3 regions of the Paraglaciecola psychrophila 170 genome follow, and region 3 is predicted to be linked to each of the others. Evidence: predicted binding sites of a transcription regulator. Region 3 holds the regulator's gene; each other region holds the start of a gene.

Region 1 (6,400 bases), 1.1 Mb from region 3:
ATCGTTTTCCAATAACGAAAATAAGACAAAAACGCTAACATCACGAATATTTCAAAATGCAGCTCTGTCATACCGTAAGCTTGCTGAATATGTAGCGCGGCAAAAAGTTGAACGGCTATCGCAAAAGCATATCGACTAATAGGTTTGGAAGCATGGGTATAACTGAGGATGATTGGTAGAGCCAAAATAGGTAAACCCAATAAAAATGGTTCAGTCCAGCTAGAGGTGAAAAACGCAATGAATAGTGATATTAGCCACTGTACAATGACCACGATCCTAAAAATTTTATTAGCACTGTCTACCCAAGGATAAATCATATGTTTTTACATCTTAATTTGTATGTGGGTACTATCGACCATCATAATAAATTTACAAAAGGTAATTAGTCGTACATTTCAATGATTTTTTACTGCAATCAGTATCTTGGCATTAAAATATAAAGCCAATCTTAGTGGCTTTGCAATAAAGCTTAAATAATAAGTGTTGCAACGATAGCGTTGTGATACCAAAGTCTAAGTAAGCATTATTAATTTCTTTCATTATGTAAAACTCCAACATACCCGCCTCTATTTAAGTTCAAATAATGGAGCGTTAGAGCCGCAGAAGTTGGTGCAGGAATATCAAATAACAAAACAACTCGAAGTGCTAGTTGACATATAGACGTCTATACGGCAAATTGCGTATATGAAAACAATAAAATCACTCACTACCAGCATGCTGATGATTATTACCTTTAATAGGGTGGTCGCTGGCTAGTGCAAAAGCATTACACATAAAAAGCCCGCAACCACCGCGGGCTTTTTTGTTATTTGGGTGCCTAAAAAATACGTGGTAAACACAGAGTGTTGAAACAGGAAAGGAGTTAAATATGAAGGTATTGAAGTTTGGCGGGTCGTCTCTCGCTGATGCGGAACGTTACTTAAGAGTAAAAGATATTAGTATCGCATGCCACAATGACGTGGGCGCGGCTGTTGTATTATCTGCTCCAAAGGGCGTGACCAATGCCTTATCGTTATTGTGTGACGAAGCCGCAGCGGGGAAAGATTATGGAGAATTGTTTGCAAAATTAAATATGGTTTTATTTGGTATTTTAGATGACTTAAAAATTAGCTTACCAAATTTTTCTCAAGCTAAACTGGCCGATTTCATTCAACATACTTTAAACGACCTGAATCAGCATCTAGAAGGCTTTGCATTGCTGCGTTGTGCGCCTGAGCAAGTTGTTGCGAGAGTGTTGAGTGTTGGTGAATACGTCAGTGTGAATATTTTCAGTGAGATTTTAACCAGCCTGGGCCATGCGAACTGCATTATCGACCCGGTTGACTATATTGTTGCTGAAGGTGACTACTTAGACAGTATTGCCGATGTTTCTGCTAGCAAGGCACGCTTTAGTGATGTCGATATCTCCGGTGACAAAATCTTAATCATGCCTGGATTTGTTGCGGTTAATGATGCCGGTGAAAAAGTCACCTTAGGCCGAAATGGTTCAGACTATTCCGCGGCTATTTTGGCTGCCTGTATTGATGCAGAATGTTGTGAAATTTGGACCGACGTAGATGGCGTTTATAATGCTGATCCAAACCAAGTAGAAGGCGCAGTATTACTTGATAAGCTGACTTATCAAGAAGCCATGGAGCTGTCTTATTTTGGCGCCAAAGTGCTACACCCTAAAACGATTGGTCCCATCGCTCAACACCATATCCCATGTTTAATTCGTAATACGCTTAATCCATCTGCGCCAGGAACGTTAATCAGCAACGAAGCGAGCACTAAATGGACTAGCGTAAAAGGAATATCGCATTTAGATGATATGACCATGTTTAATGTAGCAGGTCCTGGCATGAAAGGTATGGTCGGTATGGCCAGCCGTGTGTTCGAAATCATGTCTAATGCAAATATATCTATTAGCCTGATCACCCAGTCTTCATCTGAATACAGTATTAGTTTCTGTATTCATAGTAAAGATGCGAGTCGTGCACAGGATTTATTAGAAGATTCATTTACTTTAGAGCTAAGCAATCATTTACTGGACCCGATTGAAGTACGCCATGAATTGGCTATTGTGACATTGGTAGGTGATGGTATGCGCCATTCTAAAGGTTTGGCTGCTAAATTCTTTAGCTCATTGGCACAAGCAAGAGTGAATAACGTGGCGATAGCACAAGGATCATCTGAACGCTCTATTTCCACTGTAATCGAAGCCAACAAAGCGAAAAAAGCCGTTAAGGTAGTGCATCAGAATTTTTTCTCAAATCTGCATGCAATCGATGTTTTTTTAGTGGGCTGCGGTAGCGTTGGAACAGAGCTCTTAGGCCAAATTGCACGCCAACAAGCATCTTTACTTGAAAAAAATATAAGTTTAAAAGTATACGGAATTGCAAACAGTAAAAAATTATTATTGCAATCTAACGGTATCGACTTGAATGTTTCTTGGGAGCAAGACCTAAACCAAAGCGACAAACAATTATCCCTCGAAAATTTGCAGGATTTTGTGCACCACAATAGCTTGGTTAACCCTGTTATAATTGACTGTACTAGTAGCTCTAAAATCGCAGAACAATATCCTCAGATGATGTTAGATGGCTTTCATGTTGTCACACCAAACAAAAAAGCCAATACAGCCAGTACTGAATTTTATAAATTGTTACGCGAAACAGCCCAAAAAACCAATCGGCAATTTTTGTATGAAACCACAGTAGGTGCGGGTTTACCTGTTATCGATAATTTACAAAACTTGTTTTATGCCGGTGACGAATTAGTGCGTTTTGAGGGAATATTGTCCGGTTCATTATCCTTTGTGTTTGGGAAGTTAGACGAAGGTTTGAGTTTGTCTGAGGCAACTGAAATTGCTAAAAAGAATGGTTTTACTGAGCCTGATCCACGTGATGATTTAAGTGGTATGGATGTAGCCAGAAAATTACTGATTATGGCTCGTGAATCTGGTTTAACTCTTGAGTTATCTGACATCACCATAGAACCCATATTACCGTCATCTTTTGATGCCAGTGGCAGTATCGATGATTTTATGACACGTTTACCTCAATTAGACGATTATTATGCTCAAAAAGTAGCGGCTGCGAAGGATGAAGGTAAAGTGTTGCGTTATGTTGGCTCGATTGATCATGGCAAGTGTGTGGTCAGTATTGAGGCGGTGAATGAGTCGCATCCACTGTATATGGTAAAAGAAGGCGAAAATGCGTTGGCTATACATAGTCATTATTATCAACCTATCCCATATGTCATAAGAGGTTATGGAGCTGGTGCTGCGGTGACGGCCGCTGGCGTATTTGCAGATGTCATGCGCACTATGCCCTGGAAGCAATCTATATAATGTCAGAAGCAAATATGAAAAAATCGATACTTAGAGCTTATGCGCCAGCTTCAATCGGAAATGTGAGCTTAGGTTTTGACTTACTGGGCGCAGCATTAAAACCAATAGACGGCAGTTTATTAGGTGATGAAGTCGATATCGAAATTGCAGAACAATTTAGTCTTGTCGTAACAGGGCGGTTTGCCGACAAATTGCCACCTGATCCAGATAGCAATATTGTCACTCGCTGCTATCAGCATTTTATTGCTGTGTTAGAACAGCAAGGCCATGCAAAAAGCGCTATCCCCTTACTTAAAATGACACTGCATAAACATTTACCTATTGGCAGTGGTTTAGGGTCTAGTGCTAGCTCGATTGTGGCCGCTTTACATGGTTTGAATCAGTTTTTTGCTGAGTATTTTGGTAAAATCCCTTTTACTGAAAATGAATTATTATTGATTATGGGTGAACTGGAAGGACAAATTAGCGGTAGTGTACATTATGATAATGTTGCACCATGCTTTTTAGGTGGTCTAACCTTAATGGCCGAACATAAAGAACAAGTAGCATTACAATTGCCGATGTTTGAAAACTGGTATTGGGTGTCTTGTTACTCGGGAATGAATGTATCGACAGCTGCGGCGCGAAATATTTTACCCAAGCAGGTTTCGATGTCAAATACGATCCAATTTGGGCGTCAGTTGGCAGTCTTTATTGACGCGTTATATCGAAAGGATGAAAAACTTGCCGCAGCTATGATGTTAGATGTCATTGCTGAACCTTACCGCAAATCGCTGTTGCCAAGGTTTGACGAGTCTAGAGCTTTTGCAGAACAACATGGCGCGATAGCTTTTGGTATTTCAGGTTCTGGGCCAACAGTATTTGCAGTGTGCGATAATATAGAAAATGCCAAAATAATTAATCAATGGCTAACTTATAATTATATTCAAAATGACACCGGTTTTAGTCATATTTGCCAGTTAGATACGAGTGGTGCATCCATAAGCCATTCTTGAAAGCGATAGCTTTCATCGGAGCTAATAACATAAGGCCAACGCCCTGTTATTAGTACAACACTTAAGTATTAAAAAGGTAGTAAAGTGGAACTCGTCAATTTAAAAGATGCCTCTGAGCAAGTCACGTTTGCAGAAGCAGTAAAAAAGGGTTTAGGCAAAAACCAAGGATTATTTTTCCCTAAAAAATTACCTAAATTTAATGATATTGAATCAATATTAACGATGCCTTTTGTTGAGCGCAGTGTAGAAATTTTAGCCACCTTAATTGGTGATGAATTACCCCGCGAAATGCTTGCAGGTATTGTTGAGCGAGCGTTTGAGTTTGGCGCTCCTTTGGCTAAGGTTACGGACAATGTGTATGCTTTGGAACTTTTCCATGGGCCTACATTAGCGTTCAAAGATTTTGGCGGTCGTTTTATGGCTCAGTGTTTAGTTGAAATATCAGATGGTCAGCCGATCACTATTTTAACAGCGACATCGGGTGATACTGGCGCCGCTGTTGCCCATGCGTTTTATGGCATCGAAAATATCAATGTAGTAATTCTTTATCCAAAAGGTAAAATCAGCCAGCTACAAGAGAAGTTATTTACAACGCTTGGTGGCAATATCCATACCGTGGCAATTGATGACGATTTTGACGCTTGTCAGCAATTGGTGAAAAGTGCCTTTGATGACCTTGATGTACGTGATGGATTGCACCTCAACTCTGCCAACTCTATTAATATAAGCCGATTAGCTGCGCAAGTTTGTTATTACTTTGAAGCCGTGTCACAGCTTACGCCAGCCGAGCGTGAAGATTTAGTGATTTCAGTCCCTAGTGGTAATTTTGGTAACCTGACAGCGGGTTTAATTGCAAAAGTTATGGGCTTACCAGTCAAACATTTTGTCGCCGCCACCAACTTAAACGATACGGTGCCACGTTATTTAAAAACGGGCGAGTGGGATCCTAAAAACACGGTTGCTACTTTGTCTAATGCAATGGATGTGAGCCAACCCAATAACTGGCCACGAATTGAAGCCATGATTGAGCAAGGTCAGGTCGACAAGTCTGATATTTCGGGCGCCACAATCGACGAAGAGTACACTCAAGTGGCAATGCGTCAATTAGCGCAATTAGGGTACGTAAGTGAACCCCACGCTGCGATTGCTTACAAAGCGTTAATTAGAAAAATGGAAGAAGGGCAAACTGGTATCTTTCTAGGTACTGCTCATCCCGCTAAATTTCGTGAAACGGTAGAAAATGTTTTAGGTCAGCCTATCAGCCTACCGAAACCTCTTGCAGATTGTGCTGGTAAAGAAGGCTTGTCAGTTGAATTACCTTGTGATTATCAGGTTTTAAAAACACATTTGTTTAGTTTATTGGGCTAATTTAAACAGATGACCACCTGGGCAGATATTTTCGGTCAAGAAAAACAGCAACCTTACTTTCAGCAGATAATGAAATTTGTCGAAAGTGAGAGGGCTGCAGGTAAAACTATTTACCCACCTAGCCAAGATGTCTTCAATGCCTTCAACCTAACTGAGCTGGCTAAGGTTAAGGTAGTGATATTAGGACAAGACCCTTACCACGGCCCTAATCAAGCTCACGGGTTATGTTTTTCGGTATTACCAGGCGTTAAAACACCTCCTTCGTTGGTGAATATATATAAAGAATTAGCTACTGATATTTCAGGGTTTACTATTCCGCAACATGGCTTTTTACAAAGTTGGGCAGAGCAAGGAGTGTTGTTACTTAATACCGTGCTGACAGTCGAACAAGCACAAGCTCACTCTCATGCAAAAATAGGTTGGGAACGATTTACTGATAGTGTCATTCAACAGTTGAGTGAACATTGTAATGGACTAATTTTTTGTTGTGGGGTAGCCACGCACAGCGAAAAGGCTCGGTAATAGACACACATAAACATCATGTACTCAGTGGCCCCCATCCATCTCCATTATCAGCGTACCGAGGCTTCTTTGGCTGCCAACATTTCTCTCAAACCAATGACCTTTTAAAACAGCAAAGTAAAAGCCAGATTAATTGGCAAGTTTAACCTTATAGCCAGTTAACCTGCCTAAAATAACAATTAGC
Region 2 (6,400 bases), 1.9 Mb from region 3:
ACAACTTTCACATACCAACTCCCATTTCTCCAAAAGATTTGCGGCAAGTCTTTAATCCGCAGTATGTGCAACAACTAGTAGATGGAACTCTGGATGGTAAAGCTATGCGGCGTATCGGTTTTCCTTGGTCTGCACAACTTATTCAGCGCACATTAACGGCTGTAGGCGGCACAGTTTTAACGGCCAGACTAGCTTTAGAACATGGTAAAGCATTAAATTTGACCGGTGGTTATCACCATGCATTTGCGAACTATGGTTCGGGTTTTTGTCTATTTAACGATTTGTATTTGGCCGCTTTGTCTATGTTAAAAAGTCCTAATATTGATAAAGTACTTATTTTCGACTGTGATGTGCATCAAGGTGACGGGACTGCGAAATTAGCTGAAAATAACACCCAAATTTATACCGTTTCTCTGCATGCAGAGAAAAACTTCCCATACCGTAAGCAGCACTCAAACATGGACTTCAACTTACTCAAAGGCACACAAGATAGTGAATATTTAGATACAGTTGACAGTGCTTTGCATTTGGCCATTAATACTTACCAACCTGACGCCGTCATTTATGATGCTGGGGTAGACATTCACATCGATGATGACTTAGGACATCTGCACATTACTACTGAGGGCGTATATCAAAGAGACTGCTTAGTCTTTGATACCTGCAAGCACAAAGGATTACCTATCGCAGCAGTAATTGGGGGAGGTTATCAACGAAATATAAAAGCTTTAGTAGACGTGCATCTTCAACTATATAAAGCCGCTGGTGTGATGTAGATCCAACTTCCACAATATTTGCACATTAATCCTTTATTTTGTTTGCTATCTTTTTAACTAGATTATCGATTAATAGATCGAATTGTTGTTGGCAATTAATGTAACAAGGAAGACGAGGTTATCACGCTTCAATACTACCAATCTCAAGCAAATAATACTCTCTAGTGTTTTATTTTTGTTGGCCGCTACAGTAGCTCACGCATCTGACAATTTACCTTACTACAATAGCCCAGAATTTACACCTCATTGGTTAGGGAGCAAGAGTCCAACATTTGAAGATTTTCATCGTATTCCATCCTTTAGTTTAATGGATCAGGATGGGAAAGAAGTCACTGAAAAAACTTTCTAAAATAAAATTTACGTGGCAAGCTTTTTCTTCAGTTCTTGCCCTGGCATTTGCCCTTCGATCAGAACTAAACTAAACAAGGTCCAAGAAAAATTTCTTAAGGATGCTGATGTTAAAACTCTTCAACATTCCATTAGACCCAATACAGATACGGTTGCTACACTAAAAAATACGCTAACGATAATGGCATCATCAGTGGAAAATGGCATTTAGCCACGGGTGATAGAGAAACTATTTATTCATTGGCTAAAAGTGCTTATTGACCAAAATCGACATATTCGTGGCATATACAATGGACTAAATAGTGCGTCTATAACCTATTTAATCTCAGATGTTGAGACCCTTAAAGCAGAAATGCAAACCATGGTAAATGAATGAAAGGTTCAAGATTGAATGGTACTTAATTTAAACAGTACGCTAATTAAAACAATGCCTAGGTGAATCATTTACTGCATGACATTGATCACGTACTCTCAGATTCACGTTAATAATTAGAATTCGGTGTGTTGTCTGGGTCTATTTCACCTGATACTTCATCTGGGTCCACATCATTGATTAAGAGCGTTTCGCGCACTGCTTCTATGTGCTTTAACACTGCCTGATAGCGATCACCATACTCATACTTAGTCACTTCAATAGCTTTTGGCATATAGCTAAAGGCAATCTTTAGTGCCATAAGCGCTTCTTTGTCTAATTTGTTAGTCATATTCTGTCTCGAGGTATCAAGTTGATGTTTTTTATAGACGTATACGTAGATGTAATCATAATGATTGTATTGAGTGAGAAACTCACTTATTCTTTTATGATCTAGTCATTGTGAGTCTATCCTGATGGAATACCAGATTAATTTAAATGAATTGCAAATACAAAAGAAGTTAGCAGAGTTAACCCATGCACAAGCAGACCGTTTGGCATTTATTGATTTTAGTTTGCAGTTTTTTGGTCATGTTGCTCGAACAGATTTGATCCAACGTTTTAAAACTGGGTTGGCTGCTAGTACCCGGGACTTTAGTACTTATAAACAGCTTGCTCCACATAATCTCATTCTGCGACATCAAACTAAGAGTTATCATCGGACGAATGACTTTCAATCAGTATTTAAGCATGATCCACAGGTGATTTTAACGTCACTCAGCCGTGGTTTTGGCAACGGTATTTCGACTGGTATACAGCCGTCTGAGCAATGTTTTGATGCGGTTAGGCTGATACATCCAAATGTTGTCATAATTGCCAGTATCATGCGGGCTATTCATAACAAACAAGCCATTAAGTGTGGTTATGTGTCTGTCTCGTCTGGTGAAACAGAGCGTGCATTAGTGCCTCACTCAATTATCAACAATGGTCATCGTTGGCATGTGCGCGCTTATGATCGTAAGAGCAATCGTTTTCGAGATTTTGTGGCTACCCGTTTTACTTTTGTAGATGAGCTTCAAGGACCTGTGCATGTGCATGAAGCCAGTCCGTATGATCAGCAATGGCAACAAATTGTAAAGATTGTGCTGGTTCCCCATCCTAAAATTATGCAGTCAAAGGCGATTGAGATGGATTACAATATGTCGGATGGCATGCTCTCGATGCAACTACGAGCCGCAGTTGCTGCTTATGTATTAAGACAATGGCAGGTGGATTGTTCAGCGACTCAAACCGAGCACCATCAAGGTTGCCAGTTGTCATTGGCTAACCCTGAGGTACTCGAATTAATTGAAAATACTTCTTTAGCACTAGGAGCGGGTTAGGTCCATATGATTGTGAATTGGTTTAGCGAAATGTTATGACACTATCAATGGTGTGCTGGATAATGTGCAACGTTGGTTTTTCTGATATTGAAAGTATCGACAAGCCTGGATATTGGGATAAGCGCTTGAAAATATAGCTGATTTCTTGATTAGCATATTTGTGATGTGCATCTTTTACTTTAGACCCTCTGGAGAATAAAGTATCGGCCTCATCGAAGAATAATATCCAGTTTTCTGTTTCAGCCTGTGCAACCAGTTTTGACAGGTGTTTCTCGGTTTCTTCAACGTATCTATCGACCAATCGTTGACAGTCAATAAAACAGACTGGCTGTTTAGTATGGTAAGCAAGTTGATTTAGTTGCATGACCTTATCAGCTGTGTGTTTTCCGTAAAAAACCAGCTTTGTGTCGATTTTTTTTGCTGATTTGTCTGATGCCACTTTTAATTTATTGGTGTCGTCTTGGTTTATGGCTGCGTCGCGTGTTGTTGCAACAGGCTGAGATAAGATATGGATGAACGAAGTTGAGCCATTGTGATATTCACTAAATACGGTTTTGTAGTCTGTGATTGCCACTATCATTCTCCTAGATTTATGGTTGTTTAGTGCAATTTAAGATTATTAATTTAACTATAGTCAATCCACAACTTTGCAATACGCGCTAAATTTGCACGCGTTATGGTTGGTGATGAATTGAGCCATTAAACATTTTGTGCATAAACAATAACTATAAATCCGCTTTTTTAATATGGTTTTAGTCATAATTGCCTTTCTAAACAGTCTGATTTCTGGTACTTTTCTCCTCTAAATAGACGTCCAGATGTCTCTAATTCAACCGCCAAGTGGAAATCTCATGAGCAAAGTGTCGTTGCCAAAAGAAAAAATCAAAATATTACTACTTGAAGGTCTTCATCAAAGTACCTTAGATACCCTTCATGCTAATGGGTATGAGAACATTGAGTATCTGAAAACATCACTTCCAGAAGATGAATTGATTGCCAAAATTAAAGATGTACATTTTGTGGGTATTCGTTCAAGAACGCAGCTGAATGAAAATGTTATTGCCGCGGCTAATAAATTAGTGGCAGTAGGTTGTTTTTGTATTGGTACAAATCAGGTCGACCTAGTCGCTACGCAGATACGAGGCATACCCGTTTTTAATGCGCCTTTTTCAAATACTCGTTCAGTAGCAGAGTTGGCACTGGCTCAAATTATTTTATTGTTGCGTGGTGTGCCAGCCAGAAATGCCAAGGCACATAAGGGCATTTGGGATAAAAGCGCGGTTGGCTCTTTTGAGGCGCGTGGCAAAACCCTAGGTATCATTGGTTACGGCCACATTGGTACTCAATTAAGCATTTTGGCTGAGCATCTTGGGATGAGAGTACAGTTTTTTGATATTGAAAATAAACTAGTCTTGGGTAACTCAACACAAACTAAAACCTTAAAACAATTATTAAATACTTCTGATGTTGTGACCCTTCACGTACCTGAGACAGCACAAACTCAAAACATGATCGGCGCCAAAGAGTTATCCATGATGAAAGATGGTGCAATTTTAATCAATGCTGCCAGAGGTACCATTATTGATATAGATGCCTTGGTCAATGCGCTGAAGAGTGGGAAATTATCGGGTGCCGCTATCGATGTATTCCCGGTAGAGCCAAAGTCGAATAATGAACCTTTTGAATCCCCATTGACTCAATTCGATAATGTGATTTTAACACCACATGTAGGTGGAAGTACTCAAGAAGCCCAACAGAATATTGGCATCGAAGTAGCTGGCAAATTAGCCAAGTACAGTGATAATGGTTCGACTTTGTCGGCAGTGAATTTCCCTGAAGTATCCTTACCTGAACAAACTGATCGCTCACGTTTATTACATATTCATAAAAATGCGCCGGGTGTGTTAACACAAATTAACCAAGCTTTTGCTCAAAAAGGTTTGAATATTGCGGCGCAGTATCTTCAAACCAATGAAAATATTGGTTATGTAGTGATTGATGTTGAAACTGACGATGCAGAAGAAGCATTTGAGCAGTTGCAAAAGATTGATGGCACCATCAAGACAAGAATTCTGCATTGATCGAATGTTAGTTTTTCAGCACTAATATTTAAAAACACCTGCTAAATTAGCGGGTGTTTTTCATTTTGGGCGACATAACTTTGATTCTATAAATAGCAGGAATTACACAGGAAAAGCAATCGTAAACTCTACCCCTTTGCCTATTTCAGAGCGACAGTCTATGGTTCCTCGAAGCACTTTCATCACAATGTTATTACAGATATGCATACCTAGCCCGCAGTTTTCTGTATCTCTGGCTAAGGTAAAGAACGGTTTATAAACATTTTCAATCGTTTGCGTAGCCATACCGATACCATTGTCTTGGTATATGAATACAAGTTTTTTGTTGTTTGCTGAGTCACATTCGATATTAGCTTTAATCGTTATTCGCCCATCTGTACCGGGAGCAAAGGCATGATGAGCCGAGTTCATAATTAAATTAATCAGCAGTTGGCATAATGCCCCAGGATTACTTTCAATCGTTAAGTCGGCAGGAATATCTAAGCAAAACTTATGTGGGGTGAGTTTAAGCCTAGGCTTAAGTGAGAGTAAAACCTCGCACACATAATCGCATAGCACGAACGAACGCATATCTTGACTATGTTGGTCGACTGATAGACGTTTAAACGTTTTGATTAACTCATTTGTCCTGAGTATATTGCGCTCAATAATTTGCGACGCTTCAGTAGATTCTTTTAGGTAATTGATAAGTTCAGAACGTTTAAGTTGATCATCTTGTAACTTTTCGAAACAGTTGTGTTGAATTTCACTTAGAAAGCTCGCAGCGGTTACCGTCACGCCAATAGGTGAACTTATTTCATGTGTTAAGCTAGACATCATGATGCCTAGAGCTGCCATACTTTCCATTTCTAGCAGCTGACTTTGTACTTTGGCACGCTGCTCAATAGCTTTTTTTGGTAAGATATTTATTTCTTCAGTTGTCTCTTTCTGCAACATACATTCTTGATGTAGGGCTACTTTTTTTTGTAATTCCTTCGCTTTATTTTTGGAATGATATAACAGGGCACCAGCACTCTGAATTGCCCGTTGTAACAATGATAATTCCGCTGCATCGGCATTTCTTGCGGTGTTAAACAAAGCACTAAATACTCCGCTAATTGAACCATCCTTGGATACAATTGGGGCCAACCAATTAGCAACAATACCTAATTTTTTTGCTTCTATATGCAAAGTTTGCCAAGCTCTGAATAAATAAATATCAGGCACAATACTGTGATTGCCTTGTTTAGTATTTTTACTGCAATCAGACTGAGGACTGTTTAAAAGAGATTTGATAATCTATTGTATAAAACATGGATGTGGATCCGTGCTTTTATTAAGAGTTCGGAAGACTGCTTTTTTACTATCAAATATTAATACCTGGCAATGACAGCTACCTAAAATTGTTTCTAAACAATCGGTTATTGTATTTAAACCATGGTCTAAGGGCTTACCATTTAATATGTTTTCCAGCGCACAAGC
Region 3 (6,400 bases):
ACCATCGTACATTTTATGTAGCCACTGTGGCACATGTACGTTGGTAAAACCGGCGAAACGTTGCAACGTTTGGTAATTGGTCACAGGCAATATTCCTGGCACGATATCTAAATCAATCCCTGCTGCCGCGGCGCGATCACGAAACCTTAAAAACACTTCAGCATCAAAGAAAAACTGGCTGATCGCTTCAGTCGCACCAGCGTCAGCTTTACGCTTTAAATTAAGTAAATCGAATTGGCTATTTGGCGCTTCTGGGTGTTTCTCAGGATAAGCGGCGACGGCAATTTCGAAGTCTGCCACCTCTTTTAACAATGCTACTAAATCAGATGCGTAAGACTGAGGCTTTTCAACACCTTCAGGTAGATCACCACGCAATGCGACGATCTTTCTGATCCCACTTTGCCAATAGTCCTTGGCAATCTCAATGAGTTCTTCACGGGTTGCATCCACACAGGTCAAATGGGGCACAGCTTGAATACCTGTCTCAGCTTGAATACGTTTCACCACATCATGGGTTCTGTCTCGTTCACCACTATTCGCACCATAGGTCACTGACATATAAGACGGTTTTAGCGGCGCTAAACGCTCTACCGATTTCCACAACGTTTGTTCCATTGATTCGGTTTTAGGTGGAAAAAATTCAAACGATACATCAATCCCTTTCACCTCTGATAATGATTGATTTAATGCATCTATCCCTTGTGCGTAAGACGCCATGGGTAACTCCAAATTATTTAGCCGTTTAGACGTCTAAAATAAACTTTGAACGTAAAGCCGTCAAGATGTTTAGCAGTCTATCATTGACCTTTTGCCCGTATTGTTTAGAATTTCAATGCATAAGAAAGACAAAAGATTGAAAAATGGCAAATTTAACAAAATGGAACGGTGAATATATTCATCCTTACGCAGAACATGGTAAAAAAAGTGAGATGGTGAAAAAGGTCACAGTATCGATACCACTCAAAGTATTAAAAGTACTCACCGACGAGCGTACTCGTCGTCAGGTGAATAATTTACGGCATGCAACTAATTCTGAATTATTATGTGAAGCATTTTTACATGCTTTTACAGGTCAACCCTTGCCAGATGATGAAGATTTAGGGAAAGACAACACCCAGCTTATCCCCAAAGAAGTCAGAAAACTGATGATGGAGATGAACTTATCAAAAGAAAAAGATGAAGATGAAGACTGAATATTAAAAAGTAGACTCTAAAACAGCAAATTTCATTCACAAACTGAGATTTACGACTCTACCTCTATCTTAAACATAATCATATTTCCCTCCTTTTTCTAAGGCCGCTTGATAAGCAGGTCTTCCATGGAATTTATTAACGAACTTATTAATATTTGGGAAGGTTTTAGTATTGCCTCGTGCCACTGCAGCCTCAAGTGGAAAACTCATTTGTATATCTGCACCTGATAGTTCTGCACCTGCAAACCAAGCGTTATGCTCTAAGTGACTTTCAATGAAATCCATGTTTTTGGCAATAATCGGTCCGTAATAGGCTGCCATTAATTTATCCACAATCTTATTGGCAATTATTTTAACAAAGAATGGTTTGGCATTTGTTCTGACTCGATCCAGCACTAGCTTAGCTACTAAAGGCGGCATTAGCGTGCCTTCAGCAAAATGCAGCCAGTATGTATATTGCCTATGTACCTCAGTACCTCGTTGCGGATCAGTTAACTGCCCTGCAACTCCCTTTTTATAATAAGTCCCGATTAAATATTCAATTATGGCACCTGATTCAGCCACCGTGATATCACCATCGGTAATTATCGGGGATTTACCTAGAGGGTGGATTAATGTCAGGGTATTAGGTGCTAGATTGGTTTCACTGTCTCTATGATAAAGCTTTACATCATATTCTAGTTCAAGTTCTTCTAGCAGCCACAATATACGTTGCGAACGGGAGTTGTTTAAATGGTGGAGTACAATCATCGAGCCTTCCTTAATAACAAATCATGCACTTGTATACGCCTATACATTGTCTAAGACCACTTTAATAGAAAAATTTGCATATATGTGTAAAATTTATTAATACTCTTTTCTAGAGTCTCAAACCTACCCGAACACCTGCATCTATCACTTGCTGTTTTATCCATTGCCACAATTGCGGGTTAGCCTTTTCGATAGAGGCATTTTTAAGTAATATTTGGCTGACAGAAACATTGTGGTCAATCCAGCTTTGGCAGCCGTTATGTAAGTTTTGTATCACAGGCATTAATCTATCAATAGCCTTGGAGAATTGAGCTTCTGGGGTTTGAGCTTGTTCAAATTCGATCCACAGTTTGAGAAAAGATGTTGCTTGTTCTGTGGGCAAAATAGCAAAAATTCTTTGCGCCGATACCAATTCATTTTCATAGTCATCGTGATTAGCATCGTAAGCGAATTTATCACCCGTATCGATTTCAACGATGTCATGCAACAACAACATAGTCACCACTGTGAGTGGGTCTGGATTTTGAGCTGCATAAGGTAAAAGAGTTAAAGCTAGTAAAGCAATTTGCCAGCTATGTTCAGCGCTATTTTCATAACGTGTGAAGCCAACGGGCTTAATTTTACGCTCAACATTTTTTAATTTTTCTATTTCAACTATAAACTGGGTAATAGCTTGAAAATTTTCAGTCATTTATTACTCGCTAAGCTAAGGGCGGTGATCATATTTTGGTGTATTGTGACTACACTTCGTTTATTTGCCTGCTGGATCTAAACTCGCATAATATGCAGATAGATTAGCAATATCGGTATCACTTAAGCCGGCAGCCATAGGCGACATCACCATGTTTTTGCGGTCTCCATCACGAAAAGCTTTAATTTGTAAAACCAGATACTGCTCTTTTTGCCCAGCTAAGTTAGGATACATAGGGATCATAGAAATGCCTTTGTTGCCATGACACGCAGCACAAGTCGCAGATTTAGATTTACCTGCTGCAACATCTGCTGCAAACACAGGTTGTGAAAGTAGCCCACCAGCAGCGAAAAGTATTATTAATATATTATTCCGAATTTTTTTCATGTTTGAACCTTAGCGTTATACCCAAATGCATGAGTGGTAAATTAGTGTTATCAAATGAGCGTACATATGAAGTTAGACTTCTCTTATGCTGAAGAACTTACTGCACTGGGTAGTGAAGTCAAGCCAATTAAGTTGATAAATTCACGCTTAGCCGTTTTTAATCATAGTCTTGCGACAGAATTAAACCTCCCGAGTGAATGGCAACACGAGAATCATTTATTCAAAGCTTTATTCATTGAAAACGGCACATTAAATCGCAATTCTATGGCACAAAAATATGGCGGACATCAATTTGGACACTGGAACCCAGAACTAAGCGATGGACGTGGACTCTTATTGGCAGAAACCATAGATGACCAAAACAACGATGGGATTTACATCTCAAAGGAGCAGGACCCACTCCCTATTCAAGATTTGCTGACGGGCGAGCGGTATTACGTTCGACGATAAGGGAATACTTAGCCAGTGAAGCATTACATTATTTGGGCATTCCTACTTCACGGGCATTATGCTTAATTGTCAGTGATGAACCTGTATATCGTGAAAAACAAGAGCATGCTGCCAAGATGATCCGTGCCTGCCAGAGTCACCTGCGTTTTGGACACTTCGAGTACTTTTATCACAGTAAACAACCTAAAAAACTACAAAGCTTATTTGATTATTGTTTTAAATATCACTTAACCGAGTGTGCCCAAGCAGAATCCCCCTATTTAGCCATGCTTCAAAAAATTGTGCATGACACAGCCCTGTTAATTGCAAAATGGCAAGCTTTTGGCTTTAATCATGGTGTAATGAATACCGATAATATGTCTATTCATGGCATTACTTTCGATTATGGCCCCTATGCATTTCTAGATAATTTCGAGCCTGGTTTTAACTGTAATCACTCCGATCCTCAAGGCCGGCATTCCTTCGATAGCCAACCGGGAATAGGGCAGTGGAACTTAAATGCATTAGCACAGACATTCACTCCACATCTAGAAATAGAACAAATAAATCAAGCCCTTAGAAATTATAAGCCAACATTGCTAAAAGAGTATTCAACACTAATGCATAATAAACTAGGTCTTTTGCCTGGGGCATTATACGGCGATGCTAACTCACATATCATCAACACTTGGTTAGATATTTTGGCGGTAGAAAAAAAGGACTACTCTGAAACGTTTAGGCAGCTGTGTGAGTTTGATACCCTCGGGGACAATCAAAATTTGCGTAATCAATTTATTAATCGTGAAAGATTTGATGAGTGGGCTAAACATTATATTTTAGCCTTAACGGAGCAAGGTATGAACCCAACACAAAAACAATCGCAAATGCGCCAACACAACCCACATATTGTGCTGCGTAATTATTTGGCTCAGGAAGTGATTGACCGGGCAGAAAAAGTGATTTTAAGATGTTTCACCAGTTTATTGGGACGCTGAAAAAACCATACGAAAATATTCAGAAGTACCAAAAGTTTTCTGTCCCCTCACCCCGTTCGGGGAAAAATTTAGAAATATCTTATAGTAATTAGACATATTATCTTTGTATTAGCTAAGATTTTTTTAAAAGTAGTGGTATTAATATTCAATATACGCCAACGTATATGATGCTCATATCTTCAGGACAGCCATGAAATCACTCTACTCAATTGGTTTAATGTTATGTTTATTAAGTGCTCTTTGGCACTCAAAAAACATTGCATCAGAGCAAGTAGTGATATCACAACACAACTCCCATATAAATTTACTTAGTCAAATTGACTGGTTGATCAAAGAAAAAAGTATGCAGTTGTCAGACATTCAAAATTTACAAGATTGGCAAACTAGCTATATTCCCAATCAAGTAAGCCAAGATAAAAGCTTGTGGGGGAGGTTCAACATTGTGTTTGATTATCCAGAAGAGGAACAGTATTTTTTGACGGTTGGCAACCCTCAACTGGATTATGTAGATGTTTTTTTACTGGATGAAAAAGACCGTATCTTAGGTTCTTATTTAATGGGTGGTAATCGAGATTATTCTAAACGTCCTTTCAAACACAGATTATTTATTACCCCAATCAGTGCAGATCAACAAACGGTAACAGTTTTTTTAAGAGTTAACGACGATGGCCCATTGGTTTTCCCTGTAGACCTAGACAAGCAGTCATCATTGGTCGAAAGAGAACAATTACTGTTAGCAATCATTGGTTTTATTAGTGGTGGCCTTGCTTTACTGGCTTGTTATTTTTTGATTACTTATATCTTTATGCGCAGCCCCGTACGTTTTTGGTTTGCCCTTTCTAGTGCCGCATTTTTATTGTTGTTTTTAAATACTAAAGGCGTGTTGGGTCAAATCACCGGGATCACTGCCTACATATCTAATCTCAGCTGTGCATTGCTTGGATTGTTGTTATTAACGTCAGCAAAAGTTACTTTTGCAATATTAGAAAAAGTCCCAACAGTCTGGCGCTATGCTTTATATAGCTTTGGATTTATTACTCTGGGTATGGCTTTTTTCTCAAATAGCGCACAGCAAATCACGTTTTCAGCGCTAATGTCGGCTCTATCAGGATCACTTATCGGTATACTCGCATTTTTCTATCATAAACCCGATAAAAAAATAGCTAACTTGGTTTGTTTGTTGGGGCTAGCCTTTATCGCCATAAGTGGCTTTGTCCAGGTAACGTTATTTCTATCTGGCATGCCATTAACGCAAAAAGCCTCTTTGATTTTTACGGTGTTAATCATGATAGGCATTATGTTAATCGCACTCGCTATTGAAGCGCATGAGCGGGTATTAACATACCGTCACAACATACAACAACAGTTAGCAATTAAAGATTTACAACACTTTTACGACTTATTCAGAAATTCCGCTGAAGGCTTATATACTTCCAGTCTGGACGGTCGACTCATCACTGTTAATCCTGCCATGTGCAGCCTGTTTGGTTATGCAGACGAGACTGAGATGTTAAGGGAAGTAAGTAATGCCGATCAGTTTTATGCCAACCCTCAAGATCGCGCAATCATGCTGGGAGAGATACATAAGGGCGGTAAAGTCATTGGCAAAGAAATAAAAGGTGTGCGTAAAGATGGCAGTGAATTTTGGTTTTCAATCTCAGGGCAAATTAAGCAAGAACACGAGAAACAGTACCTGTTTGGTTCCATTTCAGATGTAACTGAGCGAAAGCAATCAAATATTAGTTTGGAATATTTGGCGACACACGATTCACTCACGGGGGTCTACAATAGACGTGAATTTGAACGTCAACTGCAAAATGGTTTACTTAAAGCGCAAAATCAAAACAGTGATTTAACATTACTTTACATGGACTTAGACCAATTTAAGGTAGTTAACGACACCTGCGGACACAAAGCGGGCGACTTGTTAATCAAACAACTATCACAAAAACTTG

The links. The regulator MetJ, encoded in region 3, represses methionine synthesis genes. The targets are predictions, from matches to a motif close to TAGACGTCTAGACGTCTA.
Region 1: thrA (bifunctional aspartate kinase/homoserine dehydrogenase I) is a predicted target of MetJ. The motif match lies at 658-675, and genes of this name have one in related genera.
Region 2: serA (phosphoglycerate dehydrogenase) is a predicted target of MetJ. The motif match lies at 3,666-3,683, and genes of this name have one in related genera.

Annotation. Positions count from the first base shown of each region.
Region 1 covers NC_020514.1:656,219-662,618, forward strand. The annotation lists gene C427_RS02920 (hypothetical protein) at 1-317, opposite strand, end outside; gene thrA (bifunctional aspartate kinase/homoserine dehydrogenase I) at 869-3,331, shown strand; gene thrB (homoserine kinase) at 3,331-4,326, shown strand; gene thrC (threonine synthase) at 4,411-5,694, shown strand; partial or broken gene ung (uracil-DNA glycosylase) at 5,704-6,362, shown strand.
Region 2 covers NC_020514.1:1,390,822-1,397,221, forward strand. The annotation lists gene C427_RS06025 (histone deacetylase family protein) at 1-776, shown strand, start outside; gene C427_RS28745 (SCO family protein) at 1,138-1,335, shown strand; gene C427_RS06030 (hypothetical protein) at 1,607-1,828, opposite strand; gene C427_RS06035 (WYL domain-containing protein) at 1,953-2,858, shown strand; gene C427_RS06040 (AAA family ATPase) at 2,881-3,432, opposite strand; gene serA (phosphoglycerate dehydrogenase) at 3,710-4,939, shown strand; gene C427_RS06050 (sensor histidine kinase) at 5,042-6,145, opposite strand.
Region 3 covers NC_020514.1:4,941,553-4,947,952, forward strand. The annotation lists gene metF (methylenetetrahydrofolate reductase) at 1-717, opposite strand, end outside; gene metJ (met regulon transcriptional regulator MetJ) at 861-1,193, shown strand; gene C427_RS21705 (glutathione S-transferase) at 1,263-1,943, opposite strand; gene C427_RS21710 (HD domain-containing protein) at 2,053-2,634, opposite strand; gene C427_RS21715 (c-type cytochrome) at 2,695-3,021, opposite strand; partial or broken gene C427_RS21720 (protein adenylyltransferase SelO) at 3,088-4,537, shown strand; gene C427_RS21725 (EAL domain-containing protein) at 4,636-6,400, shown strand, end outside.